Regions from separate parts of the Erwinia sp. SLM-02 genome, predicted to be linked through region 2. Evidence: predicted binding sites of a transcription regulator. Region 2 holds the regulator's gene; the other holds the start of a gene.
What was found. Region 2 encodes CRP, which controls carbon source genes, mostly activating them, when cyclic AMP is high. Its sites were predicted from a motif close to ATGTGANNNNNNTCACAT; they were not measured.
Positions count from the first base shown of each region.

Region 1 (4,018 bases), on a different contig from region 2:
TGGGTATGGAACTGCAGCAGCGGCTTGTTGAGAACGGACAGCCCGCCGATCCACATTTTCGCCGGTGAGAAGGTATGCAGCCAGGTAATAATCCCCAGGCACTGCTGGTCGTGGTTGGCATCGCGGCACAGCGCCAGCGCCTCGTCCGGGCTTTTGACCAGCGGCTTAAGCTGAAGTGGGAAGGGCAGTTTTCCTTCACGGTTAAGCTGGTCAACCACCTCTTTGCCGTGCTGTTCAACCTGACGCAGGGTTTCCGCGCCGTACAGATGCTGGGTACCAATCACGAACCATACGGTTGCGGTGCTTAACTGGGTCATAAAACCACTCCTTCACTAACGGTTGACTGTTGTGGCGCAAACTGCGGTTCGGCAACTTCGCACCATTGAAGATAACGCTGATAAAGCTGTTGAAAACGGGCGACGCGCGCGGGGTCTGGCTGCAGGGTCTGCTCCAGCGGGCTGGCCATCTGCTGCTGCGCGGCCGGAATATCGGCATAGACGCCGGCGGCAACGGCGGCAAAAATGGCCGCACCCAGCGCGCAGCACTCGTCGGAAGCGACGATGTCCAGCGGGCGGTTCATCACGTCGCAGCACACCTGCATAATCGCCGGTGACTTGCGGGCGATGCCGCCGAGCGTCAGGATCTGCTGCACCGGAATATCCTGCTGCTCGAAGCACTCCATAATCGCTCTGGCCCCGAAGGCGGTGGCGGCGATAAAACCGCCGAACAGGGTGGACGCATCGGTCCCCAGGTTGAGATCGGTAATCACCCCCTTCAGGCGCTGGTTGGCGAACGGCGTGCGGCGGCCGTTAAACCAGTCCAGCACCACCGGTAAATGGTCGAGCTGCGGATTGCTGGCCCAGGCTTTGGTTAAATCCTCCAGCAGGGCGCGGCGAATCGGTTCCAGCTGGGTTTTCAGTTCCGGCTGCTGCTGCATGGCCTGCACCAGCGGCCAGCTGAGAAGACGGCTGAACCAGGCATACATATCGCCAAACGCCGACTGCCCGGCTTCAAAACCGATCATGCCCGGCACCACGCTGCCGTCGACCTGGCCGCAGATGCCCTTGATGGCCCGGTCGCCTACGCGCTCGGGGTCGGCAATCAGAATGTCGCAGGTGGAGGTGCCGATCACTTTCACCAGCGTGTACGGCTTCGCACCGGCCCCGACCGCGCCCATATGGCAGTCAAAGGCACCGCCGGAAATCGCCACGCCGCGCGGCAGGCCGAGCCGTTCCGCCCACTCGGCGCTCAGCTCACCCACCGGCAGATCGGCGGTCCAGGTATCGGTAAACAGGGGAGAGTCCAGATCGCGGGTCAGCAGCGGATCCAGCGCATTAAGGAATGCCGCCTCCGGCAGCCCCTGCCACAGCGGATGCCAGAGTGATTTATGCCCGGCGGCGCAGCGGCCCCGGCGCAGGTCGGCGGGGGCGGTGGTGCCGCTGAGCAGCGCCGGAACCCAGTCGCACAGCTCCACCCACGAGACGGCGGCGTCGCGTACCGCGGCATCTTCACGGCTGACGTGCAGAATTTTGGCCCAGAACCATTCCGAGGAGTAAATGCCGCCGATGTAGCGGGAATAATCCCCGAACTCGCCGCTGTGGCACAGGCGGGTGATGGCTTCCGCTTCTTCGATGGCGGTGTGATCCTTCCACAGCACAAACATCGCATTAGGGTTATCGGCAAATTCCGGGCGCAGCGCCAGTACACGGCCTTCGCGATCGATGGGGGCCGGGGTCGAACCGGTCGAATCCACGCCAATCCCGACCACGTTCTGGCTGTCCGCGCCGAGTTGAGTGACAACGTCACGAATTGCCTGCTCCAGCGCCTCAATATAATCCGCGGGATGATGGCGGAACTGATTGCGATTGGGCTGGCAAAAACGGCCTTCCTGCCAGCGGGGATAGGCGACCACCTGTTTCGCCAGTTCACGTCCGCTGGCACATTCCACCGCCAGCGCCCGAACCGAGTCGCTGCCAAAATCCAGACCGAGGGTAATGGCACCCTTGTTCATAGTTGTTCTCCAGAGACGATAGTCAAGTCTCCTTATCCTGAGCACATGGTGCAGAAGCGGTTAGGTGTGAGTGGCTGCATATATGCACTTTTCTGCCATCCGTTCCGGTTATGTGATGCGCTTCAAATGTTACTTTCCGGTTAAATCAGCTGAATGCATGGACAAAACGCCTGTAATTCCAGTGTGTGATAGCGCTCTACAAATTTCCGTTTATATACGGGTAAAACTAATTAACCGCCGCCGCAAAAAACACGACGGTTTTATATAAGTTACTGTTTATACGATTTTAATAATTTCATCTTCCGATTGTTACCGTTTACACAACCCCGTCAAAAGCGGGCACTGAGCCGGAGAGCCTCATGCACAAATTTACTAAAGCACTGGCCGCAATCAGCCTTGCTGCCGTTATGTCACAATCCGCTATCGCAGAAACAATGAAACTCGGTTTTCTGGTGAAACAGCCGGAGGAACCGTGGTTCCAGACCGAATGGAAATTCGCTGACAAAGCCGGTCAGGAGCTGGGCTTTGAGGTGATAAAAATCGCCGTGCCGGACGGTGAGAAAACCCTGAACGCCATCGACAGCCTGGCGGCCAGCGGGGCGAAAGGGTTTGTTATCTGCACCCCGGACCCGAAACTGGGTTCCGCGATTATGGCGAAGGCGCGCAGCTATGACCTGAAGGTGATTGCGGTCGACGACCAGTTCGTTACCGCGAAAGGCAAGCCGATGGATACCGTTCCGCTGGTGATGATGGCGGCGACCAAAATCGGCGAGCGTCAGGGTCAGGAGCTGTATAAGGAAATGCAGAAGCGCGGCTGGGATGTGAAAGAAACCGCGGTAATGGCCATCACCGCTAACGAACTCGACACCGCCCGCCGTCGTACCGGCGGATCGATGGATGCGCTGAAGGCGGCCGGGTTCCCGGAAAAACAGATTTATCAGATCCCCACCAAATCTAACGATATCCCGGGCGCGTTCGATGCCGGCAACTCGCTGCTGGTGCAGCATCCTGAAGTGAAAAACTGGCTGATCGTCGGCATGAACGACAACACCGTGCTGGGCGGCGTGCGCGCAACGGAAGGCCAGGGCTTTAAAGCGCCTAACGTTATCGGCATCGGCATCAACGGCGTGGATGCGGTCAGCGAACTGTCGAAAGGCCAGGCCACCGGCTTCTACGGCTCGCTGCTGCCAAGCCCGGACGTTCACGGCTACCGCAGTATCAAAATGCTGCACGACTGGGTGACCAGCGGTACGGAACCGGCCAAATTTACCGAAGTGACCGACGTGGTGCTGATCACCCGCGACAACTTCAAGGCTGAACTGGCCAAGAAAGGGCTGATGTAAATCAGTCTGTGACAATGTCACTTAATGCGGATCGGTCGCTGCGGCGATCGGCCCTCAGTCAGGTTAACCGTATGACCGGACGCGTGCAGTTTACGCCGTCCAACACCGTTTCAGGGGAGTGATATGACCAGAGAACCCGCTTATCTCAGCTTTCACGGCATAGGTAAAACCTTTCCCGGCGTGAAGGCACTGCAGGACATCAGCTTCGACTGCCATGCCGGAGAGGTCCATGCGCTGATGGGGGAAAATGGTGCCGGGAAATCAACGCTGCTGAAAATTCTCAGCGGAAGCTACCGCGCCAGCAGCGGAGAGATTCGCCTTCAGGGCCAGCCGGTGAATTTTCAGCACACCACCGATGCGCTGAACGCCGGGGTGGCGATTATTTATCAGGAACTGCATCTGATCCCGGAAATGACCGTGGCAGAAAATATTTTCCTTGGCCAGCTGCCGCACCGCGGCGGGCTGGTCAATCACCGCCGCCTGCGCGCCGAAGCGGCGAAGCAGCTGGCGGTGCTGGGCATGGATATCGACCCGGACATGCCGCTGAAATACCTCTCACTGGGGCAGTGGCAGATGGTTGAAATCGCCAAGGCGCTGACCCGCAACGCGCAGGTGATTGCCTTTGATGAGCCGACCAGCTCGCTTTCAGCGCGTGAAATCGACC
Region 1 is NZ_JAQISN010000001.1:1,441,793-1,445,810, forward strand. It holds gene araA (L-arabinose isomerase) at 1-317, opposite strand, end outside; gene PGH32_RS06710 (ribulokinase) at 314-2,011, opposite strand; gene PGH32_RS06715 (arabinose ABC transporter substrate-binding protein) at 2,371-3,354, shown strand; gene araG (L-arabinose ABC transporter ATP-binding protein AraG) at 3,478-4,018, shown strand, end outside.
Region 1: PGH32_RS06715 (arabinose ABC transporter substrate-binding protein) is a predicted target of CRP. The motif match lies at 2,122-2,139, and genes of this name have one in related genera.

Region 2 (4,018 bases):
CAGCTTCACGCCGATTGGCAGTACGTCTTCATCCAGGCGGAAGTGCGGATTATGCAAACTCCAGCAGGTTCCTTTCTGTTCGTTTCCGGAGCCAATAAACAGGAAGCATCCGGGGATCACCTGCTGGTAGGCTGAAAAGTCTTCACAGCCAAACATCGGATGCGGCATGATTTTCAACGCATCGGCTCCCAGCGTATCGACCACATTTTTTGCGGCAAAGCGGCAGGCATCCGGATGATTGAAGCCCAGCGTATAACCCTTCGTCCAGTCCAGCTTATAGCTCGCCCCGACCGCCGCGGTCATACCACCGAGCATCTGTTCCATCATTTTTGGGATTTCAGTACGCGTTTTTTCACTCAGCGTGCGCAGCGTGCCTCTGAGATGCGCCGTATCCGGAATAACGTTGTAGCCCCCGTCGGCCATAAAACTGGCGATACTGAGCACGGCGCCCTCGTTAGGATCCAGCCTGCGTGAAACGATTTGCTGCAGCTCCTGGACTACCCCGGCCCCTAACACCACGGGATCGCACGCCGTATGTGGCAGAGCGGCATGCGAGCCTTTCCCCTGCAGGATCAGATCGAAATTATCACTGGCCGCGCTGAAAACACCTTCGGTGTAACTCACCGTACCGGTTGGAAATGCCGGCATCACGTGCAGGCCAAAAATCATCGAAACTCCGTCAAGCACGCCCAGAGAGACCAGCTCCTGCGCCCCGCCCGGCGGAACCTCCTCCGCATGTTGAAAAATAAACTTCACCGTCCCGGCAATCTGTTTTTGCAGCTGGCAGAGCGCCCAGGCCGCGCCCATCAGCATGGCCGTATGCGAATCATGACCGCAGGCGTGCATGACCCCGTCATTGCGCGAGGTAAAAGGCTCCTGGTTCAGCTCGTGGATCGGCAAGGCATCCATATCGGCACGCAGCGCGATACAGGGGCCGGGGCGCGCCCCTTTTAACTCCGCCAGCACGCTGTTTGGCGTAGGGCGGGTGAGCGTTAATACGCCAAACTGCTGGAGCTCACCGGCAACATAATCCGCCGTCTTTTGCTCATGAAAGGAGAGCTCGGCATTTTGATGAATATGCCGACGCCATTGCAGCACTCGTGGGGTGATTTCCTGAATCAGTGACGCGATTTGAGATTTCATAGTTACTCCTTTAACGGTGAGAGGCGCTTCCAGCATGACTCCATCCGATGGCGACCTTCACCGTCAGCAGGGAACGGCATGACACCGGTAGCGCGGATACCGTGATAGAAGCATAAAATAGCGTCATCTCCGTGACGAACCGTGCCATAGCGTGATTGTTTATCGACCGTGATCCCCGTGGCAACGAGGCAAATCAGGGAGGTCGCGGCAGGCCTGCACACCGCTTTACCCGCAACAGAAAAGGCCGCTCCGCCTTTTAGCACCCTGCTGAAGCGAGACAACATGAGACAACACGAGACAGCCAGGTCAAGCTGTGCTACAAACGGTGCTGTATTAATATTCTGGCATTGCAATGCATGGTGAAAACGGGACAACAGGATGAGCCAGACTCTTAATGGTATGGCCCGTTTGATTTTCCTATGGGAAGCGCCTGACAGGGAATTCCGTCCCTGTTTACCCGAAATATTTCAAAAAGCAGTTAACATTTCTGCAACCTGAGTGATAAAAAGGGTATATTTAGGCACGATTACAATAGAGGATAACAGCGAATGGTTCTCGGCAAACCGCAAACAGACCCAACACTCGAATGGTTCCTGTCACATTGCCATATTCACAAATATCCATCCAAAAGCACCCTGATTCATCAGGGTGAAAAGGCAGAAACCCTCTACTACATCGTCAAAGGCGCAGTAGCGGTGCTGATCAAGGATGAAGAAGGCAAAGAAATGATTCTTTCCTACCTCAATCAGGGCGACTTCATTGGCGAACTGGGTCTTTTCGAAGAAGGCCAGGAACGTAGCGCGTGGGTGCGCGCAAAAAGTGCCTGTGAAGTAGCTGAAATCTCTTATAAAAAATTCCGTCAGCTGATTCAGGTTAACCCTGACATTCTGATGCGTCTTTCTTCGCAGATGGCACGCCGTCTGCAGGTCACCTCTGAGAAGGTCGGTAACCTCGCCTTCCTGGATGTGACGGGGCGTATTGCACAAACGCTGCTGAATCTGGCCAAACAGCCAGATGCCATGACCCACCCGGATGGTATGCAGATCAAAATCACCCGTCAGGAGATCGGCCAGATCGTGGGCTGTTCTCGTGAAACCGTGGGCCGTATTTTGAAAATGCTGGAAGATCAAAACCTGATTTCCGCGCACGGTAAAACTATCGTGGTTTACGGTACGCGCTAAGCGGTTCTGACTCTGGGGCGCGACAGCCTGGTCGCGCCCTTTTTTATGTGGTGTTAGGCATGTGGCGGAGAATCATTTATCACCCTGAAGTCAACTATGCACTGCGGCAAACGTTGGTGCTGTGCCTGCCGATAGCCATTGGCTGGCTGCTGGGCGATCTCAGACAGGGTTTACTCTTCTCGTTAGTTCCCGCCTGCTGCAACAACGCCGGTCTTGATACCCCCCATAAACGCTTTTTTAAACGCCTGATTATTGGTGGCAGCCTGTTTGCCTTCTGTAGCTTTCTGATCCTGTATGCGGGCGAAAAAGGGGTGCCGTTGCCGATCATTATGCTGGTGATGGCTCTGTTGCTGGGCGTCACTGCGGAAATCAGTCCGCTGCACGGTCGGCTGCTTCCCGCTTCGTTAATTGCCGCCATTTTCACCCTCAGCCTTGCCGGCAGAGTCCCCCTCTGGCAGCCCCCGCTGCTCTATATTCTCGGCACCATTTGGTACGGCCTGTTCAACTGGCTGTGGTTCCGGCTGTGGAAAGAGCAGCCGATGCGGGAAACGCTAAGCCTGCTCTACCGCGAACTGGCCGACTACTGCGAGGCAAAATATACGCTGCTGACCCGGCTGACCGATCCGCAGACCGCGCTTCCGCCGCTGCTGGCTCGCCAGCAAAAAGCGGTTGACCTGATTAATACCTGTTATCAGCAGATGTATATGCTGTCCGCCAGCCAGGATAACCACTACCAGCGGCTGACGCGTGCATTTCAGGTGGCGCTGGATCTGCAGGAGCATATTTCGGTCAGCCTGCATCAGCCGGAAGAAGTTCAGAAACTGGTGGAGCAAAGCCACGCCGAGGCGGTGATCCGCTGGAACGCACAGACCATTGCCGCCAGGCTGCGGGTGCTGGCCGATGACATTCTCTATCATCGCTATCCTGAACGTTTCACCATGGACAAACCGCTGCAGGCGCTGGAAAAAATATCCCGGCAGAACAAAGACAATCCGGTGGGCAATTTCTGTTATTACCACTTCAGCCGTATCGCCCGCGTGCTCCGCACCCAGCGACCGCTGTATCGACGCGATCTGATGGCGGATCGCCAGCGCCGCCTGCCGCTGATCCCGGCCCTGAAAAGCTACCTGTCGCTAAAATCACCCGGCCTGCGCAGCGCGTCGCGCTACGGGATCATGCTGGCCTTTGCCAGCTCGCTGGCGCTGTTTTTTAATCTGCCCAAACCCTACTGGATCCTGATGACGGTGATGTTCGTCAGTCTGAACGGCTACGGAGCCACGCGAGTGCGGATCCAGCACCGTGCCATGGGCACGCTGGCCGGGTTGGTCATTGCGGCCGTGATGCTACGCCTGCACGCGCCGGAATCGGTGATGCTGCTGGTGATGCTGGCCCTGACGCTGATTGGTAACCTGTTTATCCGTAAGTTCTACGGCTGGGCCACCATCGGCTTTACCATCACCACGGTATTTACACTGCAGCTGCTGTCGCTGAACGGCGCGCAGCTGCTTGTACCGCGCCTGATGGATACGCTGATTGGCTGTCTGATTGCCTTCGGTGGGATGATCTGGCTGTGGCCACAGTGGCAGAGCGGACTGCTGCGGCAGAATGCCCACGATGCGCTGGGTGCTTATCAGGAAGCACTCCAGCTATTACTGGGGCAGGAACAGGATCCGGTCAAGCTGGCGTGGCAGCGC
Region 2 is NZ_JAQISN010000004.1:410,017-414,034, reverse strand. It holds gene PGH32_RS21050 (amidohydrolase) at 1-1,143, opposite strand, end outside; gene crp (cAMP-activated global transcriptional regulator CRP) at 1,692-2,324, shown strand; gene PGH32_RS21040 (YccS/YhfK family putative transporter) at 2,384-4,018, shown strand, end outside.